One region of the Paenibacillus sp. Marseille-Q7038 genome, then DNA from elsewhere that is predicted to be linked to it. Evidence: riboswitches for the same ligand, from Rfam matches in the RefSeq annotation. Region 1 holds a riboswitch; the other holds the start of a gene.
What was found. A riboswitch is a leader RNA that binds a small molecule or an ion and turns the genes downstream of it on or off. The one in region 1 is predicted to bind thiamine pyrophosphate.

Region 1 (7,461 bases):
AATCGACACTGCTTCGCACCATGAATTTGTTGGAGAGACCGGAAGAAGGGCAGGTTTACATAGGTGGACAAGAGCTAACGCAGATGAAAGAAGCGGAGCTCAGAGAAGCAAGAAGAAAGATCGGAATGATTTTTCAGCATTTTAACCTGATTGGAAACCGGACGGTAGAAGGGAATGTAGCCATTCCGCTTGAGCTTGCAGGTGTGAAAAAGGATGAACGTATGACCCGGGTACACGAATATTTACGGTTTGTGGGGCTAGAGGACAAGGCGAAGCAGTATCCTGCGCAGCTTAGCGGTGGACAAAAACAGCGTGTGGCCATTGCCAGGGCACTTGCAAATGAACCTCAGGTACTGCTTTGTGATGAACCTACCTCTGCGCTTGATCCAAAGACCACTTCGGGTGTGCTCGAGGTACTTAGACATGTTAACGAAGCATTGAAGATTACGATCGTCATCGTCACACATGAAGTTCCGGTTGTTGAGCGGCTGTGTACGGCTGTATCCTTTATGGATTCAGGAAAAATCGTGCGTACACTGCCAATTAGGGAAGGGTCATTGCCACCTGATATGCTCGCCTGGTATGAGGAGCAGGAAGCAGGTGATGACGAGAGATGAATTTTTATGAAACGTATATAGAAAAATATGAAAGTGAAATGTGGGAAGCCATCGGACAAACCTTTTTTATGGTTGGCGTCTCGCTGGCGGCTGCAATCCTAATCGGACTTCCGCTGGGAACACTGCTATACTTAACGCGAAAAGGTCAAAAATATGAGAACGTTGTATTATTCACCATACTTGACGTTGTCGTAAATATCATTCGTTCTTTTCCATTCTTGTTGCTCGTTGTTTTTATGATTCCTTTGACACGAATGATTGTAGGAACCGCGCTTGGTACAACCGCTGCATCGATTCCGCTTGCTGTTGTAGCCATCGCCAGTTATTCAAGGCTGGCTGAGCAGTCACTGCTTGAAGTGCCGAAAGGTGTGGTTGAGGCCGCGTCTTCCATGGGTGCGAATCTGTTTCAGTTTATTTATAAATTTTTGTATGTCGAGGCAAGGTCAGGCCTGGTTCGAGGTTTAACCTTGTCTACGGTCAGCTTTATTTCCTACTCCACTGTTGTCGGTGTCGTTGGCGGCGGAGGAATTGGCGATTTTGCTATTAGATATGGATATCAGCGGTATGAAACCGAACTTATGGTATTCACAATTGTCATTATGATTGTACTCGTGCAGCTTATTCAGTATTTGGGGAATCTTTTGGCACGTATTCTGGATAAACGTTAATAAGTACAATGTTTTGCATTCGAATAGGAAGAAGAGAGGAATAACAGATGATTAAGACAAAAAAGAATGGCATGAAACAATGGCTTGGACTTGCTATGTTGGCGGTATTGATGTTAGCTCTAGCTGCTTGTAGTTCAGAGAGCAGTGACGGGGTTCAGGGGGACTCAAGTGCTTCTCAAGAAGGAGAGATGCAGAAGATCAAAGTAGCTAGTAGTCTGTCTGCAATGGTCGATATGATGGAAGCGATAAAACCGGTGCTTGAAGAAGATGGCATTCAGCTTGAAGTCGTGAGTGTATCCGATAATATTCAGCCTAATGAGGCTTTGAAGAACAAAGAAGTGGATGCGAACTTCTTCCAGCATAAAGTGTTCATGGAGCAATATAACGAAAATAATGACGGAAACCTCGTCATGGTTACACCCATTTATCACATTATTTACGGTGGTTACTCTAAGAAATACAACAGTATTGAGGAGTTACCAGAGGGTGCAACGATTGGAATTCCGAATGACCCAGCCAATATTGGACGTTCCCTTGCGATGTTTGCTGAGAACGGAATGATTACACTAAAGGATGGCGTGGGTATTAACGCCCTTCAGTCTGATATTATCGAGAATCCGAAGAACTATAAGTTCCAAGAAGTAGATCTTCTCATGCTTGGCCGTGCTTATGATGACGTGGATATGGTTACACTCTATCCTGCCTATGCTTCTCCGCTTGGTTTAACACCTAAGGATGCGATTGTCACGGAAGCACTGGATGAGGAATTTGCTATATCGCTGGTTGCACGTGAAGATAACAAAGACTCCGAAGCAATTCAAAAACTGGCAGCTGCACTGACAAGTGACGAAGCTAGAAAATTTATTGAAGATTATCATAAGGATACGATGATTCCTGCATTTTAAATCATGATAAAGAGAGATGACATGCCTTGTATGGCGCATATGTCATCTCTTTTTTAGTGAGAATAAACGAGAAAAAGAAGCGAAAAAAAGCTGGAATCAGCCTTACTTTTTAGAAAATGAGTATTTTAACCGTTTTTTACAAAAATATTGATCATTATGGTAGTTTTTCATAAAACAACCCGTCCACAAGTCCACTCACTAGTTGTATAATAGTCCATGTGAGGAGGTGCTGAGATGAGTGACCTGGAACGATTAGAAAATATAAATTTAGTAGAGCACATTTTTACTCAAGCGCCTGTTGGAGTTGCATTTGTATCATTAGACGGTAAATGGATCGATGTGAATCCTGCAGCATGCCAAATCATAGGATTTAGCAGAGAAGAGCTTATTACGCTTCCTGCACTTGACTATATACTATCAGAGGATATACCCCCAACTGAACTTGTATCGAAGATGTCTTCTGGTTACGAGAATGAAAAACAATATCTACATAGAAACGGTAATGTAGTCTGGGCTTGTGTCTATATCTCTTTATACTGTGATCCACAAACGGGAGAACCTGCCTATTATGTTGTTCATATGATAGATATTACAAGCAGTAAGGTGGCAGAACTGAAACTATTAGAGAGTGTGGAAAGGTATACATCACTTAAAAAGTATAATCATGATGCGATTATTTCTTTTGGGCTTGATGGGAGTATCATTAATGGAAACCAGATAGCAGAACGTCTTACGGGATATACAATTTCTGAATTAATTGGTACTCGGATCTCTCGTATTGTAGGGGAAGAAGCCATTGCCAATCTGGCTTTTGTAGACGAGGATTATACGGCAATTGAACGAGATATTAATGTGGTTCGTCACAAGGATGGACATGTGGTGGAAATACTCGCTACTTTGGCGCCTATTATTATCCATGATCATAAAGTCGGTTTTTATCTAATTGCGAAAGATATGACAGAAGAGAAGCGGCTTATTATTGAAAAAGAAGCGGCGGAAAGAACGAACAAAGCAAAAAGTGAGTTTTTAGCTATGATGAGTCATGAGATACGAACTCCGATGAATGGTGTAATTGGAATGACAGATTTACTTGTGGAGACGGAGCTATCTGATGAACAAATGCAGTATGCATCCATCATTAAGCAGAGTGGGGAAGCGCTCCTTACGATCATTAATGATATTCTTGATTTCTCTAAAGTCGAATCTGGAAGAATGGAACTATCGATTGAACCGATGCAGTTAAACTCGATTCTTTCTGATGTCTACTATCTAAATCTGCCAAGGGCTAAGAATAAAGATTTGCATGTAGAAATATCAGTCGATGAGAGTATTCCTGATAAGCTGATGGGCGATGGTAATAAGCTGAGACAAGTTTTAATTAATCTGCTCAGTAATGCGATTAAATTTACACAGAAGGGTACCATTTCTTTATCTGCCAAAAAAATCGACCAAGACGATGATGAAGTGTGTCTTGAATTCGAAGTGTTGGACACGGGTATTGGCATTCCGGAAAGTAAAGCAGAAAGGCTTTTCGAACCTTTTTACCAAGTGGATCATTACATGACAAGACAAATCGAAGGAACGGGACTCGGTCTTGCGATCAGTAAGAAGATGGTAGAACTGATGGGCGGAGAGATCAGATATGAGCCTAGAAGGTACCAATCGGGTTCACGTTTTGTGTTTACTGCTTACTTTTCTCTGCAGACCAACCTCGAATTGATCGAGGACAGACATAATCAAAGATACGATGATGAAATAGATAGTGGACTGCGTATTCTTGTCGTAGAAGATAATGAGGTTAATCAGATCGTCCTTGTTAAAATGATGAATAAATTAGGTTACAAGGCTATTGTTGTTCCTAACGGAAAAGAAGCATTGAAAGCTTGTTTGGAAGATTCCTATGATATCGTGTTTATGGATATTCAAATGCCGATCATGGATGGAGTGGAATCTACACGCCTGATTCGTGAACAGCTAGCAGAGGATAGTCCTTATATTGTGGCTGTAACGGCACATGCAATAAAAGGAGATCGGGAGAAGTACATGTCTTTGGGCATGGATGAATATATAAGCAAGCCATTAAGTATGAATTCAATATCTGAGGTTATCGAGAAGTTCAGAACCCTACGACTGACGTAAGGTCCCCTGGTGGTATTTCATCTTCTGAATCTATAATTCTGATTCGAAATACAGGGGGGCTTTAACATGTCAGGCAGTTTCTTCTGCATGCATCCGTCAGAAGGCTCGTGGAACCCGTACTTCTATGCCTACTACTATAAGCAATGGAAAGACTATGAGATGGCCTACCACGAACATCGCTGGACTGAGATTATGTATGTGATTCAAGGAGGATGTACCATTGATGTGAAGTGCAAGGATGGACATCGTGAATTGATCATGCTGCGTAAAGGCGAGTTTATTATTTTGGACGCAGATGTCTCGCATAGACTCATCGTAGAGCCGGAAGTTGCCTGCCGGATGCTAAATGTGGAGTTTGGTTTTGAAGAAGGAGACACTTCATTTGATTCGTCAGTGAAATCGTTATTGGCAGAAGAAAAGGCCTTATCCGATTTTGTGAAATCTCCTTTTGAGTACATGGTCCTCTCCGATCCGGAAGAGGTATATTATGTGCTCAAAAGTCTGGTGTTGGAGCTGGACCGGCAACCGGTAGGACAGAAAAATACGATGACGGATCTGTTGTTTTTACAACTGTTTGTACGTATTGCAAGGCTCCGCGAAGAAGTGGTAATGACAAGAGAACCGAGTGCAGAAGGTTATGTCAAACGATGTATTCTCTACATGCATCAGAATTATGATCGCAATATTCAAATTAAGGATTTAGCGGCGGAAGTCCGTCTTCATCCGGGATATCTACAGCGAATATTTAAGATAAGCACATCCCAGACGCTGACAGAATATCTGACTGGGATTCGGATGGAAAAAGCCAAAATGCTGCTTCAGCAGACAGACATACCTATATACGAACTATGTGACTATGTAGGGGTCAGCAGCAGTCAGTATTTTCATACTCTGTTTAAAAAACATACCGGACTCACTCCTAGTACCTACAGAGAACAGACGGAGCGCAGATCTTGGTGACTTTGTAGAAGTAATTGCCAATTAAGCATATTTCATGTACATTGTAACTAACTTAAAAAGCACGAACGGGAGCTTGATGAAGTCAGGCTGAGAGAGCGGCCTTATGCCGCTGACCGTAGATCTGATCTGGGTAATGCCAGCGTAGAGAACGAATATCGCGAATCGTATGTAGGAACAAATGTGATGCATGAATGCAGAAGCAGCCAGCTGAACGAAATGATGTGAGGTAACTCTCCAAGCCATTGCTGCCGACCAAGTGTACCCTTTGTTTTTTAGATGCGAATACAGATGCGTCCTTACCTGGCCTGCCCGAATTGGGGAGGCTTTTTTTGATATTCTAAGGAGGAATTGTACATGTTGCAGACAAAAGGCCGTAGTTCAGAGTCAGGGCGCAAAGGACTTACATTAACCGATATTCTAGTTACGATTGTGCTTGCTGTTGTATTTGGGATCATTTATAAAATATGGGGACCTACTTATGATCTAGTCAAACCGTTTGGACTCCATGCGGAACAAATGATTTACGGCATGTGGTTTATGGCAGGGACCTTTGCTTTTCTCGTCATTCGTAAACCAGGTGTTGCCCTTCTAGCAGAGATTGCGGCATCGACCGTAAGTGCATTTTTAGGAAGTGAGTGGGGGATCTCTACGCTGATCTATGGCGCGGTACAAGGACTCGGAGCTGAACTTATTTTTGCGCTGTTTTTCTATCGAAAAGTAAATGTATGGATTACGTCACTTGCTGCTATCGGATCAGCGGCCGGCTCCCTAATCCTTGATTTTGGATATGGTTATATCGATTCATTGCAAACGTGGAGTTATGCGTTGCTTATTGGGCTAAGATTAGCCGGAAGTATTTTGTTAGCTGGTATTGTTGCTTATTCACTGTATAAAGCTTTGGAAATAACGGGGGTAACGAAATCTTTAAGAAAAACGACGAAAGAAGATATGGAGGCACTGCACTAATGTGTCCTTCTATAACAGGTCCGATGGAGGACAAAGCTTTGCAGACACAGGAGAAAGCATACGTTACTCAGCAGTCAGTAGCAGTAGCTATTGACGATCTGCGTCTGAAGTTTCCCGGAGAATCTCAGATTTGGTTCAACAAATTATCTTTAACTATAAATCAAGGGGAGAAAGTGTTACTGCTTGGTGCTAGTGGCAGCGGAAAGTCAACACTACTTCAAGTGCTGAGCGGACTTATTCCTCATTCCGTTGATGTGCCGATGAAGGCAGATCATGTACATATTCCTGCCCATCCAGGTATTGTTTTTCAAGATCCAGATACTCAGTTTTGTATGCCCTATGTAGATGAGGAATTGGCTTTTGTGTTAGAGAATCGTCAGGTTCCCCGAGAAGAGATGCAAGCGAAGATTAGAGAACTTCTAAGTCTTGTTGGACTTGACTTACCTGACTTACATACACCGGTGCAAGCTCTCTCCCAAGGTATGAAACAGCGTCTGGCCATTGCTTCGGTACTTGGAGTAGAACCTAGTGTCCTTTTTCTAGATGAACCAACAGCGCTGCTAGATAAAGAAGGGACGCTTGAAGTATGGGCTACGATTCGAGACATTGCTGGGGAACGTACCGTGATTATAGTCGAACATAAGATTGATTATATCCTTGATTTTGTAGATCGCATTATTGTCTTATCTTCCGAAGGAGAGATCATGGCAGATGGCAGGGCGGAAGAGATCTTCAGTCAGCATCAGCAGACGATAACGGATTATGGCATCTGGTATCCGGGGACTTGGAAGAATTGGCCTAGACCTCTTAGGCAGGAGAATGCCGCAGCTATTGAGAAGGGAGCAGAGCCACTTCTTTTGCTTCGTGAATGTGTGATTCATCGTAGCAGCAAGCCTGTGATTCGAGCAGAGGAGCTTCAGGTGCTACCTGGTGACTTTATTGGAATTACGGGACCCAATGGTGCAGGGAAGAGTTCATTTTTGCTTGGATTAATGAAGCTGCTCCCTATGACCGGTACGTATCTAATGAAAGGTATCGAGCCGAAAAATACCAAGCAGGCAGCACAGCAGATGGCCTATGTATTCCAGAATCCAGAATTGCAGTTTATTACGCATTCCGTATGGAATGAAGTTGAATATTCACTGCTGTCTGAGCCCATATCGAAGAAAGAACGCCGAGTACGAGTGGAAGAACTGCTGCAAAGGT
Region 2 (7,461 bases), 900 kb from region 1:
TGATTGTCGGACTCCAAGAAAGGGATTTCGAAGCCGATACAGGCGTATACGATTTTGTAGACCTAAACCGGAAAACCCGCAAACTTTTAGAAGATCGCGGTGCTGCGGTAACTTATGCTGAAAAAGACGGGAAGCATCAATGGGGTTTCTGGCAAAATGAATTGCCGGATGCATTAATGCACTTCCTCAATAAAGGTTGATTTCAGGTAAAACAATTCATATCGACCTAATGATATCGCTTTCATTAAGATCATGATATTAGCCGGCTCACAGAGCCGGCTTTTTATTACTCATTTTCTTCTATAATTTGATTCAACAATACTTCCGTCCCAAGATCAATAAGCCGGTACACTTCATCAAAATTGCCTGTGTAATAAGGATCCGGTACTTCTCTAACCTGCTCTTCAGGAAGCAAATCCATAAACTTAATAATCTTGGCGTTTTCCGCGCCCCGAAGTTTGCGAAGATTGAGTTCGTTTGAATCATCCATACAAACAATATAATCAAATGTAACAAAGTCTTCTTCTATCACTTGTCTCGCCGTCATACCTTCAAAAGTAATTCCTTTGGAAGTTAGTAATGAGCTTGTTCCTTCGTGTGGAGGTTTACCGATATGCCAATCCCCCGTGCCTGCAGAATCCACTACTATTTTATCATCCAAATGACGAGCTGTAATCTTATGCCGCAGTACCGCCTCCGCCATAGGAGACCTGCATATGTTACCTAAACATACAAACAAAACCTGTATCATATCTCTCTCTCCTACCCTTACAAACTTTTCGTTTGATGGTTGTTAGCACCAGCCTCTAATATCACTTCTTCACTTGGTCTTAGAGATCTTCTAGGCAACTTCCATTTATAGTGCACAGATAGCATTCTCAGCATAACAACTACTGTAAAAAGAATGAGCAGACTCGTTGTACTGTTCATCATACCCAGTCCAATAAGAAGCCCTGCCATGATTGCCCACACCGCGTAAATTTCATCTCTTAACACCATCGGTTTCCGTCCTGCGAGTAAATCTCTGATAATACCCCCCCCAATACCAGTTAGAACCCCCGCTACGATAACGGCGCTGATCGGATGATTCATTTTTGTAGCATAAAGCGCACCCTGAATAGCAAAAGCAGATAACCCAATGGCATCAAAAAACATCTCTGTTTTTTTCCAATGACCAATCCACGGAATAGGCAGCACAAAAGCAATCGCAATAGAAATAAGTGCAAGCATAATTAAGGTGCCCTGACTCCAGAGCGTTGTAACAGGAACTCCGATCAGAACGTTCCGAATTACGCCCCCGCCAAAGGCCGTCACCAATCCGAGTACCACAATTCCTAAGATATCGTAATCTTCCTCCATGGCAACAAAAGCTCCCGACATCGCAAAAGCAATCGTTCCTACAATACTGAACACTTCAAAAACACTCATATCCACTGCGGCTTCTAACCTCACCTTATAAGTCATTTTAATAACACACTTTTCACATTGTAGAAGACTTTTGGCAGATTGTGCAACAAGAAAATGTCCTATATACTCAAGGATAGTAAGGAAATCACATTCAAGAAGGTGTCAGAATGACTACTAAAAGAATAATAATTTTTACGGGAGGCTCGCTTGAAGAAAGTGATATCAAAGAAATACAACCGGGAGATACCGTCATCGGTGCTGATTATGGTGCATGGTTCCTAGTCCAGCATGGAATTACACCTGATCTCTCCGCTGGAGACTTTGATTCGGTTACAGAAGAGCAACTTCATAAAATACAGCAAAACAGTAAACAATTTGTTAGTTGTGACCCGATTAACAAGAATTTATCTGATACTGAATTGGCTTTAGAATATGCAATCGAAATGAAACCTGAGGAAATTATCATTTACGGTGCAATCGGAACAAGACTGGATCATACGCTTGCTAATATTCAGATTATGTCTAAAGTGCTAAGACGTGGGATTCCATGTTCTATCCGAAATCAACATAACCATATATCAGTAACGGACTCGGTACATATCGTTCAGCGTAGTGATTTTCCTTATGTATCACTCATCCCTCTGTCCAATGAGGTTACCGGAATTACGCTCGAAGGATTTATGTATCCACTTCATGACGCCGTACTCTCTATCGGTGAATCTCTTGGAATCAGTAATCGGCTGCTGAATGAAACAGGAACAATAACCATAAAAGAAGGATTACTCCTGGTTATTGAGAGTAAAGATGAGTAATGACAGAACAAACAACCATTCACTTCATTGTGAATGGTTGTTTTTATGAATGATATTTTATAAGCATTAACCGAAGTAACGGTGGTACAGCGTTTTTGCTGCTGCCTTATCTTTTGTACCATGTACGAGAACCCGCCCGTCTTTAAAAATAACCATTCGCTGGGCATCAAGCTGAAAAGAAATCAAAAAAGGATTACGTTCTACCTTGCCTTGATTCAGTCTGCGAAGGCGCTCTGCAACCTGCTCCAAATCCCACTCTATTTTACGGGCAGGACGTATTTGTACCGTATCCCGCCCGCACAAAACCTCAGACCTATCGTTATTAGCAGCATTTAAATAGGGATACGTGCGTTCCGCTCCGCAAGAAAGACATGCTGGATTCTTCGCTCGATCTACACCAATTGAAGTATATTCGTTGCGCCACATTTCAAAAGATAATAACTTTTTACGCATCACATCATCATTCCCACTCAGCCATTTAAAAGCTTCCATTGTCTGATTAGCCGTTACCATCTGTACAGTCTGAGGTAATATCCCCGCAGTATCACAGGTATCTCCGCCAAGCGGAACTTCTCCTAGCAGACAATTTAGACACGGGGTCTTACCGGGAATAAAAGTGTAGGTAATCCCGTAACTGCCAACACAGCCTCCATAAATCCATGGAATGCCATATTTCACAGCTAAATCATTAATAATGAGTCTTGTGTCAAAATTATCTGTCGCATCCATCACTAGATCTGCAGCCTCGATTAACTCTTCTAATTCATCAATCCCTGCATCCATAACATGAATATCAATCGTGATTTCAGAGTTAATGGCCTGCAGCCGTTTCTGAGCAGCCACGGCTTTTGGAAGCCGCTGCTTAACATCATCTTCATTATATAGCTGCTGTCTTTGCAGATTAGACCACTCCACATAATCGCGATCTACGATCGTAAGGTGACCTACCCCTCCTCTTGCCAGCGTTTCAGCGATTCCTGTGCCTAGTGCACCCGCACCGATAATAAGCACATGGCTGTCCATTATTTTCTTCTGACCTTCGACTCCAAGCGGAGCAAAAAGTGTCTGCCTTGAATATCGTTCATAATGCTGAACTTCTATATTATCTTCGTTATTATGCGCAGATGAAACTTCTTTGTTCAATTCTCAAACATCCCTTCCAGCGGACTGCTTGCTGCTGCATACCGTTTCACAGGAATCATCCCGGATTCGTATGCTTTTCTTCCTGCCCAGACTGCATATTTCATCGCTTCTGCCATCACGACCGGATTGCCTGCGCCTGATACAGCTGAATTTAGAAGCACGGCATCTGCACCTAGTTCCATGGCATACGCCGCATCGCGAGGTGATCGTATTCCTGCGTCAATGATAACAGGGACAGCCGCTTGTTCTATAATTAATTCAAGTGCCCTTGGGTTGTTAATGCCTTGTCCAGAACCAATAGGTGACGCTCCAGGCATAAGCGCATGAACACCCATCCTTTCAAGTCTTTGTGCAAGAATGACATCATCCGATGTATACGGAAGGACAATAAAGCCTTCCTCAAGCAGGATTTCACATGCTTTTACCGTTTCTAATGGGTCAGGAAGAAGTGTTCGTTCATCCTGGGTGACTTCAACCTTTATCATATCACATAGACCTGAAGCTTTCGCGAGCCTTGCAATTCGTATAGCTTCCTCGGCGGTTTTTGCACCCGCTGTATTAGGCAATAATGTATACTTCATGAGATCGAGCTGATCTAGAAAATGAGGTTCGTTTTTCTTATCTAAATTGAGTCTTCGTACTGCAAACGTAAGAATCTCTGTTTCTGAAATTTCAACTGCCTTTCCCTGTACATCCAGATTCTCAAATTTACCTGTTCCGAGCAATAGCCGAGAATAAAAATTATATTTACCGATCGTTAACATCATTATCCCCCTCCTACAAAATGTACAATTTCGATATGGTCTCCATCTTTTAATAATGTGTTTGTATGCATATCTTTCGTCAAAATTTGTTCGTTACATTCAATGACTACGGTCTTTACGCCAAGGTCTAGTGACTCCAGCAAATCTTTGACACTTAATTGATCCTCATCTATTTGCATGTGCTGTCCGTTTACTTTTAGTTTCAATGAATTCCGCTCCTCTCTTTTATAATCCGGCTTGCTGAAAAGGAACTGATACCGATCTCATCTTCCGTTTCTCCAGATAACAAGCGGCTCATCGTCTCTCCTGTGACTGCACTAAGTAAAATACCATTGCGATAATGACCTACTGCAAGATACAAGCCTTGAACTTCAGAATAAGCTCCTATGTAGGGTAGTCCATCTATTGTTTGTGGCCTTAGGCCCGCCCATGTGTGCAGAAAAGAAGCTTCACCTATATCAGGAATCCAGCCTGCTGCTTTATGTAAAAGGGTATTCAGGCCAGAGACACTTACTTTATTATCATTTCCGTAAGGAATACTCGTGGCACCGATCCAAATTTCCTGATTTGGTTTGGGAACAATGTAAACATCAGGAGTATAGATCGTATAGCGCAAAGTTTCACTATTCATTGATAGGGCTATCATTTCGCCTTTTACAGGATAGATATTCAGTTCAATGTTGATAGTCCCTAGAATTCTATTGCTGCCAAGTCCTGCCGCAACCACCACTTTATCTGCTGTATAAATACCTTGATTCGTCTCTACTCCGGTAACACGGTCATTTTCGAGTAGTAGTCTTGAAACGGAGCAGTCATCGATAAAAGTAGCTCCTTTCTTTTGTGCACCTTTGATATAAGCTTTGGTTAACTCGGCAGGTAGCAGTTGATGTTCTTGGGAATAAAATAAAGCACCTTCTGCTTTCCCCGTGATTTTTGGAATTTCATTTTGTAGTTTGATCTTGTCCCACCAGTGTCCCTGCTTTGTCTGATCTATGGTTTTTGAGAATTTTTCTTCTTGGTACCTATCTTCCATAAAAGGTACGACAAAGCCATTATCGTTGATGGCTACGTTGACTTCACTGTGTAGCTTTAGATCATCAATTAATGGTCCCATAAGCTGCTGGCTGCGCTGCGCCCATCTCCTAATTTCCTCTGATGAAAAATGTTCAAGCCCTGCTGCAAGCATCCCCGCTGCATGACCAGAAGCTCCATTCGCCTGATGAGCACCTTCAAGCTGTATTACGTCCATTCCGTCACATGACAAGTAATAAGCTATAGCGGATCCGATGACACCGCCTCCAATAACAAGCACTTCCGCATTCCGTTTGTTTTCCTGATCTAATCTGTTTAAAGTCAATTATCTTCCCCTCCATCCCTTGCCCGCTATTTGATATCCCCATACTTATCTAATTCTTTTCTATACCTATAGACAGCTTCCAGCGGATCTTCCGACTGTAATACTCCTGAAATTACGGCAATCCCACTTGCCCCCGCCCACATCAGTTCTTCAACCCGCGAAGGTGTAATTCCACCAATGGCGATCACAGGCAGGTTAATCACTTCACAAATCTCCTGAAGGGAAGCAAGTGTTCTGGGGGGCAGCCCTGGTTTACTATGAGAAGGGTACATATGTCCGTAAAAAACATAATCTGCTCCCTTTTTTTCAGCAATCTTCGCTTCTTCCAGTGAATGGACAGAGACACCAAGTCTTATAGCTCGTTTCGTTGATGCCTTAGGCTTCACTTCTTTTCTCACTTCTTTTCTGTGCAATGAAGTTTTCAAAGCGTGGCTTATTTCTTGCACTCCCACATGGAGAGCTCCTGTTTTGTAGGCAAGCGCAAGCTCTTGGTGACGGTTTAGGGTCAACTTATTCATAGGAATCTTTAGCTCTACCACATGTTGTACGATCTTCTCCATTTCTTCGTAACTACTTTCCTTCTTCCGAAGATGAAATGAAGTGATATACGGCCAAATCTCCACAAAATGGTTTAGTTCTACTAAATCATGACTCATCTGCTGAGAAGAAATCACATGAAATTCAATAGATTTTGTTGACAATTCTCTTTCTCCTCCATCCTGATGTGCCGAGAGTATGATTTAAAATGAACGCAAAAAAACCACTCCTCGTAAGGAGTGGTTTGGTTAGGCGGAATTGAAAATGAGCATTCGCTAAAGTGATATAAAGCAACAAGGAAGGATTTTCTCTCCCTCTTAGCATCAACTTAGCCATATACTGTATTCAATACGTCAAAACTCATACTAGCACAAGCTGCTAGCCCACTTCCCTACGCTGGTTCTAACCAGATCAGGTTCAAAGGGTCTGGAAATATATCCATCTCAGCCGACAAGCGGCCCCCCTAGTGATTCGTCGATATAAAGTTACGTTCAGATGCTCATTCTATCACAAATGAGAAAATTTGTAAAAGAGAGACTCATTAGCATATGACTACGCTTCTTGAGACCATTCCTCCACATTCCAAGTCTTAGTTACCCAATCTTCGTAGAAATCAGGTTCGTGAGATACAAGAATCACAGTACCTTTAAATTCTTTTAGCGCGCGTTTCAACTCTTCTTTAGCCACAACGTCTAAGTGATTCGTAGGCTCATCAAATAGAATCCAGTTCGTTTCGCGCATCATTAATTTACATAGCCGTACTTTAGCCTGTTCTCCACCGCTCAGCATATTTAGAGGTCTTGTGATGTGTTCATTTTTAAGACCGCAGCGAGCAAGATGTGCCCGTACTTCATGCTGATTCAGATGAGAGAACTCATTCCATACATCATCGATTGGTGTGATTTTCTCAGGACGAACTTCCTGTTCGAAATAAGAAGGGAACAAAAAGTCACCAAGGTACGTTTTACCGCTATATGCCGGAATTTTACCAAGAATTGTCTTAAGCAACGTTGATTTACCTACACCATTACAGCCGACAATAGCAATTTTTTCCCCACGCTCAATCGTCATCGTCATCTTCGGAAGGAGTGGGCGGTCATAACCAATTTCAAAATCGATTCCTTCAAATACCGTTTTACCACTGGCTCTAGCTTCTTTAAATCCGAATATAGGCTTCGCAGCTTCTTCTGGGCGATCAATTCGTTCTAGACGATCTAGTTGTTTCTCACGGCTCTTCGCTCGGCCTGACGTTGAATATCTCGCTTTATTACGCTGAATAAAGTCTTCCTGCTTCTTGATAAACTCCTGTTGTTTCTCATAAGCATCAATATGCTGATTCTTATTCACATCGGCCATATCAAGGAATTTTTCGTAATTCGCCGTATAACGTGTGAGCTTCGCGAATTCCAAATGGTAGATTACATTAACCACCTTGTTCATA

Region 2: linked by a shared signal. The riboswitch ahead of ACWPWY_RS10780 (thiamine phosphate synthase) and the one ahead of ACWPWY_RS15135 (ECF transporter S component) in region 1 are both predicted to bind thiamine pyrophosphate.

What each region holds. Positions count from the first base shown of each region.
Region 1 is NZ_CBCOOM010000001.1:3,178,114-3,185,574, reverse strand. It holds gene ACWPWY_RS15160 (methionine ABC transporter ATP-binding protein) at 1-617, shown strand, start outside; gene ACWPWY_RS15155 (methionine ABC transporter permease) at 614-1,285, shown strand; gene ACWPWY_RS15150 (MetQ/NlpA family ABC transporter substrate-binding protein) at 1,333-2,190, shown strand; gene ACWPWY_RS15145 (PAS domain S-box protein) at 2,425-4,329, shown strand; gene ACWPWY_RS15140 (AraC family transcriptional regulator) at 4,396-5,289, shown strand; TPP riboswitch at 5,345-5,454, shown strand; gene ACWPWY_RS15135 (ECF transporter S component) at 5,644-6,255, shown strand; gene ACWPWY_RS15130 (ABC transporter ATP-binding protein) at 6,279-7,461, shown strand, end outside.
Region 2 is NZ_CBCOOM010000001.1:2,274,644-2,282,104, forward strand. It holds gene ACWPWY_RS10740 (alpha/beta hydrolase) at 1-200, shown strand, start outside; gene ACWPWY_RS10745 (low molecular weight protein-tyrosine-phosphatase) at 287-751, opposite strand; gene ACWPWY_RS10750 (trimeric intracellular cation channel family protein) at 769-1,428, opposite strand; gene ACWPWY_RS10755 (thiamine diphosphokinase) at 1,575-2,219, shown strand; gene ACWPWY_RS10760 (ThiF family adenylyltransferase) at 2,286-3,362, opposite strand; gene ACWPWY_RS10765 (HisA/HisF-related TIM barrel protein) at 3,359-4,126, opposite strand; gene thiS (sulfur carrier protein ThiS) at 4,129-4,332, opposite strand; gene thiO (glycine oxidase ThiO) at 4,329-5,483, opposite strand; gene ACWPWY_RS10780 (thiamine phosphate synthase) at 5,510-6,184, opposite strand; TPP riboswitch at 6,392-6,495, opposite strand; gene ACWPWY_RS10785 (ABC-F family ATP-binding cassette domain-containing protein) at 6,573-7,461, opposite strand, start outside.